DNA from 4 places in the Chromohalobacter canadensis genome. Region 4 is predicted to be linked to each of the others. Evidence: predicted binding sites of a transcription regulator. Region 4 holds the regulator's gene; each other region holds the start of a gene.
What was found. The regulator PhoB, encoded in region 4, activates phosphate uptake and scavenging genes when phosphate is short. The targets are predictions, from matches to a motif close to TGTCATANNNNTGTCANA.
Positions count from the first base shown of each region.

Region 1: pstS (phosphate ABC transporter substrate-binding protein PstS) is a predicted target of PhoB. The motif match lies at 991-1,008, and genes of this name have one in related genera.
Region 2: ppk1 (polyphosphate kinase 1) is a predicted target of PhoB. The motif match lies at 2,306-2,323, and genes of this name have one in related genera.
Region 3: SR908_RS02695 (inorganic diphosphatase) is a predicted target of PhoB. The motif match lies at 1,599-1,616, and genes of this name have one in related genera.

Region 1 is NZ_CP140151.1:3,165,713-3,169,849, forward strand. Features, by position in the region: gene pstB (phosphate ABC transporter ATP-binding protein PstB) at 3-899, shown strand; gene pstS (phosphate ABC transporter substrate-binding protein PstS) at 1,100-2,140, shown strand; gene pstC (phosphate ABC transporter permease subunit PstC) at 2,223-3,170, shown strand; gene pstA (phosphate ABC transporter permease PstA) at 3,186-4,037, shown strand; gene pstB (phosphate ABC transporter ATP-binding protein PstB) at 4,069-4,137, shown strand, end outside.
Region 2 is NZ_CP140151.1:2,190,620-2,194,756, reverse strand. Features, by position in the region: gene ubiB (ubiquinone biosynthesis regulatory protein kinase UbiB) at 1-278, shown strand, start outside; gene SR908_RS10490 (phosphoribosyl-ATP diphosphatase) at 350-688, shown strand; gene tatA (Sec-independent protein translocase subunit TatA) at 726-1,001, shown strand; gene tatB (Sec-independent protein translocase protein TatB) at 1,008-1,430, shown strand; gene tatC (twin-arginine translocase subunit TatC) at 1,427-2,206, shown strand; gene ppk1 (polyphosphate kinase 1) at 2,381-4,137, shown strand, end outside.
Region 3 is NZ_CP140151.1:545,308-549,444, reverse strand. Features, by position in the region: gene SR908_RS02700 (Yip1 family protein) at 205-807, shown strand; gene SR908_RS02695 (inorganic diphosphatase) at 951-1,547, opposite strand; gene SR908_RS02690 (LysR family transcriptional regulator) at 1,726-2,610, opposite strand; gene SR908_RS02685 (HalD/BesD family halogenase) at 2,720-3,601, shown strand; gene SR908_RS02680 (M24 family metallopeptidase) at 3,686-4,137, shown strand, end outside.
Region 4 is NZ_CP140151.1:1,715,514-1,719,650, forward strand. Features, by position in the region: gene SR908_RS08190 (FAD-dependent oxidoreductase) at 1-176, opposite strand, end outside; gene SR908_RS08195 (chorismate--pyruvate lyase family protein) at 310-858, shown strand; gene ubiA (4-hydroxybenzoate octaprenyltransferase) at 923-1,819, shown strand; gene phoB (phosphate regulon transcriptional regulator PhoB) at 1,921-2,610, shown strand; gene phoR (phosphate regulon sensor histidine kinase PhoR) at 2,616-3,935, shown strand; gene fhuF (siderophore-iron reductase FhuF) at 4,009-4,137, opposite strand, start outside.

The sequences.
Region 1 (4,137 bases), 1.5 Mb from region 4:
CCATGAACGACACGACCCTGCAAAACTTTCAGACCCAGCAAGACTCGTCCACGGCATCCGAGGGTGCCGTGCGCGGCCCATACAGCGAGGCGCCGACACCCGACAAGGGACAGCCGGTAACGCGTAACGAAAACGTCGAGGAAAACCTGAGCGTCCGGGTGCGCGATCTCAACCTGTGGTATGGCAACCACCAGGCGCTCACCGACATCAGTATCGATATCTTCGCCAATACCGTCACCGCGTTGATCGGTCCTTCGGGATGCGGTAAGTCGACCTTCCTGCGTTGTCTCAATCGCATGAACGACTTGATCAGCACGGTGAGTATCAAGGGGCTGGTGGAAATGGATGGCCACGACGTCAATGCCCGTGGCATGGATGAGGTGGCACTTCGTCGCCGTGTGGGCATGGTGTTTCAAAAGCCCAACCCGTTTCCCAAGTCGATCTATGAAAACGTCGCCTATGCGCCGCGCATGCACGACATGGTCAGCCGCAAGGCCGATCAGGACGAGCTGGTGGAGCGCGCGCTGCGCGACGCGGGACTTTGGAGCGAGGTCAAGGACAAGTTACATGAGCCGGGGACCTCGCTATCCGGTGGTCAACAGCAGCGTTTGTGCATCGCGCGTGCGATCGCCGTACAACCGGATGTGATCCTGATGGACGAGCCGACCTCGGCGCTCGACCCCATCTCCACGGCGACCATCGAAGACTTGATGGACAAGCTGAAGCAGGACTTCACCATCGTCACTGTTACCCACAACATGCAACAGGCGGCACGCGTGGCGGATTACACGGCGTTTTTCCACCTCGGCGAAATGATCGAGTACAACGCCACCAAGCAGATGTTTTCCAACCCGCATACCAAGAAGGCGGAAGACTACATTACCGGTCGTTATGGCTAATGCCTGACAACGCGAATGACTTTGCAGGGCGCTTCGGCGCCCTTTTTTGTGCGTATGGATCTGACTCTCCGGGGAGAGTCATTATCACGGAAATGACATATATATGAAATATATGCGAGCTAATGTTTAGCACTGAGAGTGTTAGCAACCTTCGCAACGTCGTTACCACTCCTTCACATGACGAATAATGGGACGTAACCATGTTAAAGACGAGTTGTTCAGCATTGCTTGCTGGTATATTGGCACTTCACGGCATTCAGGCAAGCGCGCAGGAGACCATGACGGGCGCCGGCGCTACGTTCCCGTACCCGGTATATTCCCAGTGGGCGGACGATTATCAGGACGCCAAGGGCATCGGCCTCAATTATCAGGCCATCGGTTCCGGTGGTGGCATCAAGCAGATAACCGCCAAGACCGTGACCTTCGGTGCCAGTGATGCCCCCCTCAAGAAAGATGAGCTCGACGAGCATGGGCTGATGCAGTGGCCGATGATCATGGGCGGTGTCGTGCCGGTACTTAACCTGCCGGGCACCGAGAAAAATTCACTGAAACTCGATGGCGAGACCCTGGCGGATATCTATGCCGGGAAAATCACGCATTGGGACGATGCGGCGATTGCCGACCTCAATCCCGATGTCGATCTACCCGATACGGCGATTACGCCGGTGTATCGAGCCGAAGGCTCGGGTACCAACTTCCTGTTCACGCACTACTTATCGCAAGTGAACGATGAATTTGCCGACACTATCGGTGAAGGGAAGTCAGTGGCTTGGCCGGCTGGCGTAGGCGCCAAGGCCAATGCGGGGGTCGCCAAGCAAGTCGCCGAGACCGAAGGGGCGATTGGTTATGTCGAGTTCGCTTATGCCAAGCAGAACGATCTTGATCACATCCGTTTGCGCAATCATGACGGTGAATACGTCGAGCCCAGCAGCGATAGCTTCAAGGCCGCTGCAGCCAATGCCGATTGGAGCAACGCGCCCGGGTTCTATCTGGTGCTGACCGATCAGGTTGGCGCAGACAGCTGGCCGATTACCGGCGCGTCTTTCATCCTCATGCATAAGCAGGTGGAAGATCCGGCCGCAGCCAAGCGCGTGCTGGAATTCTTCGACTGGGCGTATGCCAACGGCGGCGACGCAGCCAACGAGCTCGACTATGTGCCCATGCCTGAGAACGTGGCCGATCAGGTTCGCGATAGCTGGGGTGATATCGAAGGACCGCAGGGTGAGTCGATCTGGCCGTAAGCCAGGAACCGTCTCTCCCATGTCGAAACCGGTCGCGGGCAATCCGCGGCCGGTGCCTGTTATGTCAACGCGGTGAGATATCATGCACGTTTCCACCAAGCGCCTTGCCTCGTCTCGGTTTGCGTTTCCCGGTGCCAGCGACAAGGAAATACGCATTCTCAAGCGTAATGCGCTGATCGATCGAGCGTTCGAGCGTTCGACACAAGCATTTGCCTTGGCCGTGTTATTGCTGCTGGGCGCCATACTTGTCTCTTTGTGCGTCTCGAGTTGGGATACGTTGTCCGCGCATGCGGTCGATTTCCTGACCGGCGACCGTTGGGCTGCCAACATGGAGATATTCGGTGCCTTGCCAGCGATCTACGGCACCTTGGTGACATCTTTGATCGCTGTGGCGATCGCGGTTCCTGTCTCGTTTGGCATCGCCATCTTTTTGACCGAAAAGTGCCCGGAGATACTCCGCCGTCCGCTGGGCATTACCGTGGAGCTATTGGCGGGAATTCCATCGATCATCTATGGCATGTGGGGCGTCGAAATGCTGGCGCCTTTTCTCAACCACATCTTTCCGGATTTGTTTCCGGCTGGCTCGGGGCTGGCCACAGCCGGCTTGGTACTGGCGATCATGATCATACCTTTCATTACCGCCATCAGCCGTGACGTGATGCTCACGGTGCCACCTATAACGCGGGAGTCGGCCTACGGACTGGGGTGCACGACATGGGAAGTCGTACGAGGAGTGATTTTCCCTACCGTGCGTCACGGCATGATGGGAGGCGTCGTTTTAGGCCTCGGTCGCGCATTGGGCGAGACCATGGCCGTGACCTTCGTCATCGGCAACAACTTGTTTTTTCATCCCACCATCACGGGGCAGGGCACCTCGATCGCTGCCTTGATCGCCAATCAATTTCCTGAAGCCGATGGCGCACAGCGTTCTGCTTTGCTGGCGCTAGGGCTGGTGCTATTTCTGATTACTTTTGCCGTGTTGGCAACCGCGCGATACATGCTCAATCGTATCGAGCGGCGCGCGGCCTGATACAGGGAGAATATCTTGCGTCACTATACGAGCGCGCTGTATCGGCGCCGACGTTTCGTCAACCGCTGTGCCATGGTGCTATGCCTACTGGCCGCTTTTTTCGGGCTCGCTTGGTTGGTATTGATTCTGGGCACCTTGATGGTCAAGGGGGTGTCCGCGCTGTCCTTGGATGTCTTCTTCGAGCGCACGCGTATGCGCGATGGTGGCCTGGGCAATGCCATTCTCGGCTCCTTGATACTCACCTCTGCGGCCACGGCAATCGGTACGCTGGTCGGTGTCGCGGCAGGTACGTGGCTGGCGGAATATGGCGGCAAGTCGCGGTTGGCCCGGGCGGTGCGCTTCATCAATGACGTGCTGCTCTCCGCACCCTCCATCATCATCGGCCTTTTCGTCTACGCGGTGCTGGTGCTACCCATGGGGCATTTCTCTGGCTGGGCTGGTATCGCGGCGCTAACGGTCATTATCGTACCGGTGGTAATTCGTTCCACCGAGGACATGCTCAATCTGGTACCTACAGAGTTGCGCGAAGCGGCCTCGGCATTAGGAGCGCATCGTTGGTGGGTGGTGAGTCGGGTTTGTTATAGCGGCGCACGGGCGGGCATCGTCACCGGTATTCTGCTGGGGGGAGCGCGCATCAGCGGTGAAACGGCGCCGTTATTGTTCACGTCACTCAATTCCAACCAGTGGAATTTCTTCGATATGCAGGGAGAGATGCCCAACCTGCCGATGACGCTATATCAAAACATGACGATAAATTCGTTCATTCCCGACCTCGTCAATCTGGCCTGGACCGGAGCGATGATTCTGACCTTGGGCATCCTGATACTCAATATCGTCGCGCGCTTCGTGTCGCGCCAGTCGCACTAAGCTTCGACGCTGTTTTCAAAGAGACATTGCGATGACAATCAGTGAAGGTTTCATGTACCCGCTCACAAAACATGAACAAGCATCTCCTTCGTCGATCGAC
Region 2 (4,137 bases), 480 kb from region 4:
AACTTTCGCGGCAATTGCCCGAACTACCGGTACTGGCGCATCAGGCACTGGCCCGCAGCGAAGACAGCCACCGCCAGCAGCGCCAGCAAACCGAGGCGCTCAATGCCTTCCAGCGGCGCTTGCGCGGTGCCGGGGCGCGCGCGCGGCGTCTGCGTTTCGGTGCCTTGCTGATCGCCGTGGCACTGGCCTGGCAACCCCTCTGGGAATGGGCGCACAGCCAACCCTGGCCGGTGCTGGTCGCCGCCACGCTCGGTCTGTTACTGATCGCGTGGCGTTGACGTGCCCTCACGCCACGCGCCATCTTGCTTATCATCCACCCATCGCCATACGATAACGGGATCGTCATATCATGAGTGATACGCTTGACCAGTTAGCGGATGTCTTGGCCGCGCGTCGCCACGCCGACCCGGATAGCTCCTATGTTGCCAAGCTCCACGCCAAGGGACTCAACAAGATTCTGGAAAAGGTCGGCGAGGAAGCCACCGAGACCCTGCTGGCCGCCAAGGATGCCGAGCATGGCGACGATGCGACACGTCAGGCAGTGGTCGCCGAAACGGCCGACCTGTGGTTTCATAGCCTGGTGATGCTTTCGCATCTGGACATCGACCACCAAGCCGTGTTGGACGAGCTGGCCCGCCGCTTTGGCGTCTCCGGCCTGGACGAGAAGGCGGCACGACAATCACCCTAATCGGCTCGGCCATATCCGAGCATGAAGGAGATCTTCCATGTTAGGTGGAATCAGTATCTGGCAGCTGCTGATCGTTCTCGGCATCGTCATTCTGATCTTCGGCACCAAGAAGCTGCGCAATCTCGGCAGCGACCTGGGTGGCGCCGTGAAAGGCTTCAAGAGTGCGGTCGGCGAAGAAGAACAGGACAAGAAGCAAGACGGCGAAGACGCCAATCAGCAACGCGTCGCCCATGACGCCAACGACGAAACGCTCGACACGTCGTCGAAAGCGCAGCAGTCGTCCGAGGCTGACGAAAAGCCCGAACGGAAATAAGCCGCCATGTTCGATATGGGCTTTCTTGAGCTAATGCTCATTGGCATCGTGGGCCTGCTCGTGCTGGGCCCCGAACGGCTGCCTACGGCCGCCCGCACCGTGGGGTTATGGGTGGGCAAGATCAAACGCACGGTGTCCGGCATGCAGCGCGAAATCAACGCTCAGTTGGAAGCCGAGGATCTGCGCCAGAAACTCAATGAGCAGCAACGCAAGCTCGACGCCGGTCTGCACAAGGTCCGTGACGGGGTCGAGCGACATGGCGATAAACCGCCTGCCCAGGCCGGTGCCGAACAACCTCGGTCGCATACGACGTCGGCAACGTCCCAACCCGCCGATGATGCGCAGGCAACGCCTCGGCCAACCACCACCTCACGGGAAACGCCCGAGGACCCGGCAGCCTCATCCGCCAAGGATTCCAACACCCCATGAGCGATACATCGCCTCGCGAACCGGAGGAGCACGCCCAGACACCCTTGATCGAACACCTGATCGAGCTGCGCTCGCGGCTGGTCAAGGCGGTGGCGGTGATCGTCGTTATCTTCGCGGCGCTTTACGCTTTCTCCAACGACATCTACAGCTTCGTCGCTGACCCGCTGATGGCGCTATTGCCTGAAGGCTCACAGATGATCGCCACTGAAGTGGCATCACCTTTCCTGGCGCCCTTCAAGTTGACGCTGTTCACGGCCTTGTTCATCGCCGTTCCCTTCGTGCTCTACCAGGCCTGGGCATTCATCGCACCGGGCCTCTACCGGCACGAGAAGAGTTTGGCATTTCCACTGCTCGCCTCTAGTATCTTCTTGTTCTACGGTGGCGTGGCCTTCGCCTATTTCGCGGTCTTTCCCCTGCTGTTCGACTTTTTCGTCCACACCGGGCCGGAGAACGTCACGGTAATGACCGATATCAATCAGTATCTCAACTTCGTGCTCAAGCTGTTCTTCGCCTTTGGTGCGGCCTTCGAAATTCCCATCGCCACTTTCCTGCTGATCTGGACCGGCGCGACCAGTGTCGAGAGTCTCGGCAAGAAGCGCCCTTATGTGCTCGTCGGCTGCTTCGTTGTCGGCATGATGATGACGCCACCGGACGTGGTCTCCCAAAGCTTGCTCGCCATCCCCATGTGGCTACTGTTCGAGGTCGGTATTCTCTTCGGCCGCCTGGTGCCGCGCCGCCGGCACGACGCCGAGGACGAGACGCCCCACGAAAGCTGATCTCCGACAAACGGGTCACGTTTGGCCCGTCCTCACCGCGAGTTGATACGCGTCACTCTCTGTTTCGTGCGTATACTGAACATACTGTCCGGTCATCGCTGTCACATTATTGTCACAGAGGGATGTCAGGCTGCCGGGCAGCGGTTGGTCACCAGCGACGACAGGGAGCTCATGATGGACGACACGCGCTCTTCCGATGTTCCGCTCGGTAGCGACAATGCAACCTCTCAGGAATCCGGTGAAACACTACCTCTTCGCGTCAACCGCACGCGCACGGGTATTCATGCTAAACCCGCGCCGTTTCCAGAGGCCGAACTTGACGATCCGGCACTGTACTTCAACCGCGAGCTCTCGCACCTGCAGTTCAATATCCGCGTGCTCGAGCAATCCCTGGATACCTCGCATCCACTGCTCAATCGGCTGATGTTCCTGCTGATCTTCTCCTCGAATCTGGACGAGTTCTTCGAGATTCGCGTGGCCGGCCTCAAGCATCAGATCGCCCTGGCCCGCGAGGAAAGCGGCGCCGATGGTATGCCACCACGCCAGGTACTGACCGAAATCTCGCGCATCGCCCACGAGCAGGTCGAGCGGCAATACCGCATCCTCAACGAGACGCTGATCCCCGCACTCGAGGAGCAGGGACTGCGCTTCCGTCGCCGCACGCAGTGGTCCGAGGCCCAGGCCGACTGGGTACGCGAGTATTTCGCCGAGGAGATCATGCCGGTGATCAGCCCCATCGGCCTCGACCCTTCGCATCCGTTTCCACGCCTGGTCAACAAGAGCTTGAACTTCATCGTCGAGCTCGAAGGCACCGATGCCTTCGGTCGTGAAGGAGGGCTTGCCATCCTGCCAGCGCCACGCTCGCTGCCACGCTTGATGCGCTTGCCCGAAGCACTGAGCGAAACCGGTTATACCGAATACGTGTTCCTGTCGTCGATGATCCACGCCCACGCTCAGGAAGTGTTTCCCGGCATGCAGGTGCACGGTTGCTACCAGTTCCGCCTGACGCGCAACGCCGATCTCGCCGTCGACCCCGAGGACGTCTCGGACTTGGCCTCGGCCTTGCGCGGCGAGCTTCTGGCACGACGCTACGGTAGCGGCGTGCGCCTCGAGGTGGCCGATAATTGCCCCGACCGGCTGGCGAGCTTCCTGCTCACCCAGTTCGAACTCGAGGCGGCGGATCTCTACCGCGTCTCCGGCCCGGTCAATCTGACCCGGCTCATGTCGGTACTCAGCGACGTCGACCGCCCCGACCTGTTGTATCGCGCCTCCACGCCAGGCTTGCCACGTCAGGTCAAGAGCGATGTCAGTCTGTTCTCACAGATCGCCCAGAACGACATCCTGCTGCACCACCCCTTCCAGTCGTTTTCCCTGATCGAGGACTGGCTTCAGGAAGCCGCCAGCGATCCGGACGTGCTGGCGATCAAGCAGACCCTGTACCGAACCGGTGCCGACTCGCCCATCGTCAGCGCCCTGGTCGATGCCGCACGAAACGGCAAGGAAGTCACCGTGGTCATCGAGCTGCGGGCGCGTTTCGATGAGGCCGACAACCTCGCGCTGGCTTCGCGTCTCCAGGAAGCCGGCGCCATCGTCATCTACGGCGTCATGGCCTACAAGACGCATGCCAAGATGCTCCACGTGGTCCGCCGTGAACGCGGCGCGTTGCGTTACTACGCGCATCTAGGCACCGGTAACTATCACTCCAAGACCGCCAAACTATACACCGACTACAGTCTGCTCACCGCCAATGAAACGCTTTGCGAAGACGTTCACAAGGTCTTCCAACAGCTCTCGGGGATGGGCAAACCGCGTCAGATCGATACGCTCTTGCACGCGCCATTCGTGCTACACGACCGTCTGGTGTCGATGATCGACCGCGAAGCACGCTATGCGGAAAAGGGCCACAAGGCGCAACTGATCATCAAGTGCAA
Region 3 (4,137 bases), 1.2 Mb from region 4:
CTACCCGCTTTTCGCCTGAAGTACAGCGACCACAAAGCGACACTCGCCATGAGTGTCGCTTTTTAATGTGTATGCCGTTTCAATCGGTAAATCTGATATTACTGACCAAAATACTGACTACACTGATAAAAACGTCGCGGCGCATCGAATCATTACGTGGGCCGCGACGTGATACGCATATCGGCGATGGAGGAGGTGTTTTCTATGCTCACGCATGTCTGGGGACTCTTGGCGCACCCGAATCGTGAATGGAAGCAGATCCACGACGAAAGGGAGACCATCATCCACCTCTACAGTCACCATGTTCTGGTAATGGCACTGATCCCGGTGGTGTGTGCGTTCATTGGTACCACCCAGGTCGGCTGGGATTTCGGTGGTGGGCATACCATCCAACTCAACTATCTGGACGCCTTCTTCGCGGGGGTCGCCTTCTATGTGGCGATCCTGCTGGCGGTGGGCTTCATGGGCTCGGTAATCCACTGGATGGCGCAGCGTTATTCCAGTCCCCCGAGTCGTCGACGCTGCATCATCTTCGCCGGCTACGTCGCCACGCCGATGTTCGTCGGCGGCGTCGTCGCCCTCTATCCATTGGTCTGGCTGTGCATGCTGGCGACCATCATCGGGCTCTGCTATAGCGCCTATCTGCTGTATCTGGGTATTCCCAACTTCCTCGACATCGGCGCGGAAGAGGGTTTCATCGTCACCGGCTCGACGCTGGGTATCGGCGTGCTGGTACTCGAGGCGTTGCTAGCTGTGACAGTATTGCTGTGGGGCTACGGCGCCAAGTTGTTGGGCATCGACTTGTAGAAAGTCGCTGAGAAGGCGTGTCGAGTAGAGAGTGTCGAGAGGGAATGTCGAGCAGCACCCTTCGAGCACTCTGGAATATCCATGCTAGCCAAACGCCAACGGCGCCCCGCGGGGCGCCGTTGGTCTTCCAGGGCCGCCCTTCGTTACTGCTGGGCTTGGTAGGCGTCGAAGGCTTGGGAGAGGATGTCACGCGCCTCGCCGGCATCCCCGAAGCCGTTCAATTCGATATCGCCGCCTTCCGGCAGGTCCTTGTAAACGCGGAAGAAGGCATTGAGCCGCTCGGTCTGCATGGCCGGGAGATCCTCGATGCCCTCGATATCGGCGTAGCTGGGATCCACGGCGTCGGTGGGGACGGCGATGATCTTGTCGTCGGCTTCGCCGTCGTCGACCATCCGCAGCACGCCGATGGCCCGGACCTCGATCACGGCGCCGGGATAGATGCTGTCACGGGTGAGCACCATCGCGTCCAGCGGGTCGCCATCGCCACCCGCCGAGCTGGTGATGGAGCCGTAGTTGGCGGGATAGCGGACCGGCATCGAGACATAACGGTCGACGATCAACTGGCCGTGCTCGGCATTGATCTCGTACTTGGTGAAGCTCCCGGCGGGAATCTCGTTGACCACATGGAAGCTGGCCGGTGCGTCATCGGGTTGCGGATAGTCGAAGACGTTCGGCTGCGCCTGGGCGGACGCGGTGAACAGTAAGCTGGCGGCGATCAGGAAAGGGGAGATGATATTCATGAGACCTCGCGTTGTTGTGTGAGGGATGAGGTCTCAGCCTATGCAACGAACGATGACACGTGCGTGACACCGTCCTGAGTGGCTTTTCATAGTGAGCGCCGTGAGCAGAAATTGCCGTCGTCTTTGGCCCACGAGGCTCTCAAACGCCAACGGCGCCCTTCGGGGCGCCGTGTTGCGTTCAGCCTTCTGCGGCCACGTATTCCAGCGACTCCAGCGAGTCGGTCGCGGTGACGATGCTCTCCAGCTCGTCGCAGAAGGCGACGAAGGCGTCGCTGGAGTGGCCCGGCGTGCGGTGCATTTCGATCTCGACGTGCCCGAGCGGCGGCAAACCTTCTTCCTCGCCGACGATGCGACAGCCCTCGGGGACGCTGCGCGGGGTCTTGACCGTGGCGGCCAGCCCGGCCTGTACCGGCAGATTGATGCCGGTGGGGGAGCGGCTGGAATAGCGCACGTCCCAGCGCCGCTCGGTGGGCCCCAGCGCGGCGAACGCATGAGCGCGGAAAATGCAGCCCTCGGGGTTCAGCGCCAGGGGCAGAATCTCCCAGTCGTCGATGGCGCGGTCCTCGGCTACCACCCACACCATAGGCTCGCGGCCCAGCAGGCGACCGGTCTGCGTGGGGCCATGGCGCACCACCAGCGCGACATCCAGAAGCCCCTCCTGGAAGTCATGCACCAACGAGCCGCTGATGCTGCAGCTCACTTCGAGGCGCACCTCGGGAAAGTGAGCGGCGAAACGCGGCAGTAGCTCGGGCAGGTAGGTACTCGCCTGTTCCTCGGAGGTGCCCAGGCGGATCAGCTCGCCCTGGCGGTCCACCCCCATCACCCGCCGTGCCTCGTCCTGAAGCTTGAGGATATGCCGGGCGTAGGGCAGCAAGCGCCCGCCCGAAGGGGTCAGCATGACGCTGCGGCTGGTGCGCTCGAACAGCGACTCGCCCATCTGATCCTCGAGCCGCTTGATCTGCAGGCTGACCGCCGACTGCGTGCGATGCAGCACCTTGCCGGCGGCGCTAAAGCCCTCGCACTCGGCGACGGTGACGAAGGCGCGGAGCAGGTCGGTGTCCATGATCTATGAGCCTTTGCAATCTTTTTGATCTTAACCATTCATTTCTATTATTGAACCTGCCTCTCTACCCTGTCCATACGTTATTGGAAAAAGTCAGGAGCAGATCCGCATGTCAGCCAACGCCATGCAGGCAAACGACAACGCACTTCACGGTCTGATCGATCTCGAGCGCTATCCCATCGACCAGCTGGACGGCGAGCGCGGCCGCGCCCTTATCGAAGAGTGCCGTGCCCAGCTCGGTCAGGACGGCTGCGTGGTACTCAAGGGCTTCGTGCCCGACGAGGCCCTGACACGGCTGGAACGCGAAACCGAGCGACTCTCGCCGGAAGCGCATTACAACCAGACCGAGACCAATCCCTACAACAGCGACGGCGACCCCAGCCTGCCGGCCTCGCATCCCAAGAACCGCTTCGGCGACCGCACCAACGGCTTCGTCGCCGGGGACCGCATCGACGCCGACACCATCATTCGTCAGGTCTACTCCGACCCCGGCTTCCAGCGCTTCATCGCCAGCGTGGTGGGCATGGAAGAGATTCACCAGTACGCCGATCCGCTGGCCGACCTGGTCGTCAACGTGCTGCGCGAGGGCTGCCAGCATCCGTGGCACTACGACACCAACGAATTCATCGTCACCATGATGACGCGCCAGTCCCACGGCGGCGGTCGGTTCGAGTACGCGCCGGGCATCCGCAGCCCCGAGGGCGAGAACTTCGAAGGGGTGGAAAAGGTCATCGACGGCGACCGTTCGCAGATCAAGTCGCTGGATCTCCAGCCGGGCGACCTGCAGGTCTTCTTCGGCCGCTATTCGCTGCACCGCGTGACCCCGGTGGAAGGCGACCGCGAGCGCCACACCGTGATCTTCGCCTACGCCAAGGAGCCGGGTTTCATCGGCCGCCCCGAGCGCGCCAAGCGCATCTTCGGGCGCATGGCGCCGGTTCACGAGCGTCTGCTGGAAGAGGGCATGCAGCGCAGCGATAGCCTAGCCGACTAGGCGCTGTCCGAAACGTACCTGCGCTTGCCGCCCCTAACAAGACGCCTTCGCGGCCCTATAAAGATAGACATAGAGAGCTTGATCATGAGCATCGTCGACTTCGAAAACCTGACCGACAACGAACCCAACGCTATCCCGGTCGTACCTTCCGCCCCCATGGCTAACGGCGACAGCATTCCCACCGCCTTCGACCCGGTACAACTGCGCGGCGGGCGCCTCAAACGTCTACGCGCGATGATGGCCGAGCAGGGCTACGCCGCGCTGGTGCTGTTCGACCCGTACAACCAGCGCTACGCCACCGGCTCGCGCAACATGTTCGGCTACTTCCTGCGCAACTCCACGCGCTACATCTACGTGCCGCTCGAAGGGCCGGTGATCCTGTTCGAATACCCGGGCAGCGCGCACGTCTCCACCTGGCTCGAGACCATCGACGAAGCGCGCACCTCCAAGGTGGTGTGGTCCGCCGTCAATCAGCGCGACAACATGTCCTCCGACCCGTTCGGCATCGAGATCGCCGAGCTGATGGAAGAGCACGG
Region 4 (4,137 bases):
AAACGCTCGGGCGGCATCCCCTTGGCAAAACCAGTGGACAAAAGCGGTTTCGAATAGTCGGCGCCACTATCGGCAGTGATCAGGGTGATGGCGCGTCGCGCATCGCGAGCACGTACCTGCCGGGCCAGGCCCAGGCCGGCCATGCCGCTGCCGACGATGATCAAAGGGTCGCTCATTGGCGCCTCGTGCTACGCATGACAGAAAATGATGACGCGGCGATGTGACAGCTCAAGCGCCGCAAGCGCGGACGCTGCAATAGCGCATCGTACACGCATGATACACTCATGTACTTTGAGCCTGATTTTACGCATGACACACGACCGTTTCAGCGCAGGCCCACACTGGCTACCGGCCGACGCCCAGCGCCCCCACATGAGCCCCGCTTGGTGGCGCTGGTTGGCCTCGCGCGACTCGCTGACCGCGCGCCTGCGCGCCGCCAATCCGCAGTCGTTCACGGTACGCTTGCTTGCCCAGGGCATGGCGCGGCCACGTCTCGACGAGGCCCAAGCGCTGGGGCTCGACCCCCGAGCCCGTATCTGGCGGCGCGAGGTAATGCTGATGCTGGGCGACACACCGTGGGTCGCGGCACGCTCGGTGGCCCCACTGGCGTCGCTTCACGGCGCACGACTGCAGTCGCTAGGAACACGTTCGCTGGGTAGCTGGCTGTTTCGCCAACCCGGCCTCGAACGCGACCCTATCGAGATCATTCGATCGCCGACTCCCACGTTCATTACGGCACACGGTCGCGCCGCGCCCTGGGGACGTCGTTCGATTCTGCGCCTGGGACGTACGTCGATTCTCGTCCAGGAATTCTTTCTCGACGCCATGGCCGCTGACCTCGCGTTGCCATCGCGCTAAGCTGGCCGCTCACGTTTTCACAGGCACGTTGCTTTTCACAGGCACGTTGTTACAGGAGAGCCCGATGTCCGCCGATTCATCCGACGCCGCGCGCCCCACCGGCCTGGCCCGCGTGCCGGATTTCCTGCGCCTGACGCGCCTGGACCGGCCCATCGGTACTTGGCTTCTGATGTGGCCGACGCTATGGGCACTGTGGCTGGCCGCCGAGGGCGTGCCCGAGCGTGGCACGCTGTTGATCTTCGTCGTCGGCGTGTACGTGATGCGTGCCGCCGGTTGTGTGGTCAACGACTACGCCGACCGACATTTCGACGGCCACGTCAAGCGTACGCGTGACCGGCCATTGGCTACCGGACACATCTCCGAGAAGGAAGCCAAGGCCACATTCGCAGTGCTGGTGGTGATTGCCTTCGGCCTGGTCTGCCTGACCAATCTGCCGACCGTGCTGCTGTCGTTCGCGGCGCTGGCGCTGGCGGCCACCTATCCGTTCATGAAGCGCTATACACATTTCCCACAGGTGGTGCTGGGGGCGGCTTTCTCGTGGGGTATCCCCATGGCCTTCATGGCCATTCAACGCCAGGTACCGCTCGAAGCGTGGTTGCTACTTGCCGCCAATGTCGCCTGGACGGTGGCCTACGACACCGAATACGCCATCGTCGATCGCGATGACGACCTGAAGGTCGGCATCAAGTCCACGGCAGTACTGTTCGGCCACGCCGATCGCCTGATGATCGGACTGTTGCAGGCCCTGACCATGGTGCTACTCGCCTGGGTCGGCTTGCGTCTGGCGCTGGGCGGTTTCTTCTGGCTGGGGCTGGCCGCGATGGGGGCGATCTTCGTCTTTCAGCACCATTTGATTCGTCATCGCGAGCGCGATCCTTGCTTCCGCGCCTTCCTCAACAACCACTGGGCCGGGCTGGTGACCTTCGCGGGCATAGCCCTGTCGCTATGGCCTATGCTATAGGTCATGTGTCATGAAGTTGTCACATTAGCGCGTTGTAATCGTCATGCCGATGTCATTCATGAGTAATTCGCTTCATCGCGATCCGCAAGAGGCCCATTCCCATGACCGCCAAGACCGTGCTCATCGTCGATGACGAGGCGTCCATCCGCGAAATGATCGCGGTGGCGCTGGAAATGGCCGACTACCGCGTGCTGGAAGCCGACAACGCCCAGACGGCGCACGCCATGGTGGTCGACGACCAGCCCGATCTGTTGCTGCTGGACTGGATGATGCCCGGCACCAGCGGCATCGAACTGGCGCGGCGTCTCAAGCGCGATACTGTCACCGCCGAGCTACCGATCATCCTGCTCACCGCCAAGAGCGAGGAAGACAACAAGATTCAGGGGCTGGAAGCCGGCGCCGATGACTACATCACCAAGCCGTTCTCGCCGCGGGAACTAGTGGCACGCCTCAAGGCCGTTCTGAGACGCGCCACGCCCACTGGGGTCGAGGATACGGTGGAGATCGACGGCTTGCGTCTCGACCCTGTCAGTCACCGGGTCAGCGCCAATGGCGAGGCGCTGGACGTGGGCCCCACCGAATATCGGCTTCTGCAGTTCTTCATGACGCACCAAGAGCGCGCTTATACCCGCAGCCAGTTGCTCGACCAGGTCTGGGGTGGCAATGTCTACGTCGAGGAGCGCACCGTCGATGTGCATATACGCCGCCTGCGCAAGGCGCTCGGCGATGATCACCAACACCTCATACAGACGGTACGTGGCACCGGTTATCGCTTCTCCACCAAGGAGTAGCGCACATGTACTATTGGACCAATGAGCTGTGGCGTCTGGCGTATCTCGTCATCGGTCTCGGTGTCCTCGGGTGGCTCTTCGGCGCACCCGGCTGGGGGCTGGCCGCCGGTCTGGGCCTCTATGTCTATCTACATCTACGCCATTTGCGCGCCCTGTATGTCTGGCTGACCCATCATCCGCATCATGCGCCACCGGTCGGCGCTGGCGTCTGGGGCGATCTGTTCGACCGCCTCTACAAGTATCAGAAGATTCAGCGGCAATCGCAGGCCCGCCTGCGCGATATCATCCGCCGCGTGCAGGACTCCTGCGAGGCAATGCGCGATGCTGTCGTCATGCTCGACAGTCACGGTGACCTGGAGTGGTGGAACAGCGCCGCGACCCAGATGCTCGGCTTTCAGTCTCCCCACGACCGCGGCCAGCACATCACCAATTTCCTGCGCGACCCGCGCTTCGTGGCTTATTTCAACGCCCGCGATTACCGCGAACCGCTGACTCTGGCCTCGCCCCTGCGCGATGACGTGACCCTGCAATACCAAGTGACACTGTTCGGCGACAACGAGCGCCTGGTCATGGCTCGTGACATCTCGCGGCTGCATCGCCTGGAAGAAATGCGCCGCGATTTCGTCGCCAACGTCTCCCACGAACTGCGCACCCCGCTCACCGTGTTGACCGGTTATCTCGAGACCTATCTCGATCAGGCCGACCAATTGCCATCACGCTGGCAGCGCGGCCTCGGCCAGATGCAGGAACAGACCCAGCGCATGCAGAACCTGGTCGAGGACCTGCTGCTGCTGTCGAAGCTGGAAACCGATCAGACCCGCGATGACCCGGCCCCGCTGGACATGGCCACGCTGCTGGAAAACATTCGCGACGATGCCGCCAACCTCTGCGCGGGCAGTCACGAGATAGCTCTGGATATCCACACCGGCCACTGCCTGCTGGGTGACGAAGGCGAGATGCGTAGTGCCATCTCCAACCTGGTCTTCAATGCCGTGCGTTACACACCGGCGGGCAGCACCGTCACGCTGCGCTGGAAGGCCTGGAAGGAGGGCGCTGCGGTCGAGGTCGAGGACGACGGCGAAGGCATCGACCCCGTGCACCTGCCGCGCCTCACCGAACGTTTCTACCGCGTCGACAAGGGGCGCAGCGCCGCCAACGGCGGCACCGGCCTGGGCCTGGCGATCGTCAAGCATGTGTTGCTACGCCACGACGCGCATCTCGACATCGACAGCCACCCCGGCCAAGGTGCGCTGTTCCGCTGTGTTTTCCCCGCCACACGCGTGCGCGCAGCCCCCGAAGAACGGCGTGCCGTGGGCAATAGCTAGGTTCTGTGGATAAGCGAAGTGCCGATCCCCATGTGGACAAGTCGATGTTGCCACCAGGGGACGCGGGCAAGGATTAGCCGTTGACCACGCGACGCGGCGACTGTGTTTCGGGCTTCTCGCGGCACGCCAACGGGCAGTTACCGCAATAGCCCAGGCCGGGGAGGAGGTAGCGGATACAACAGACGCGCCGGATGGGCTCGAT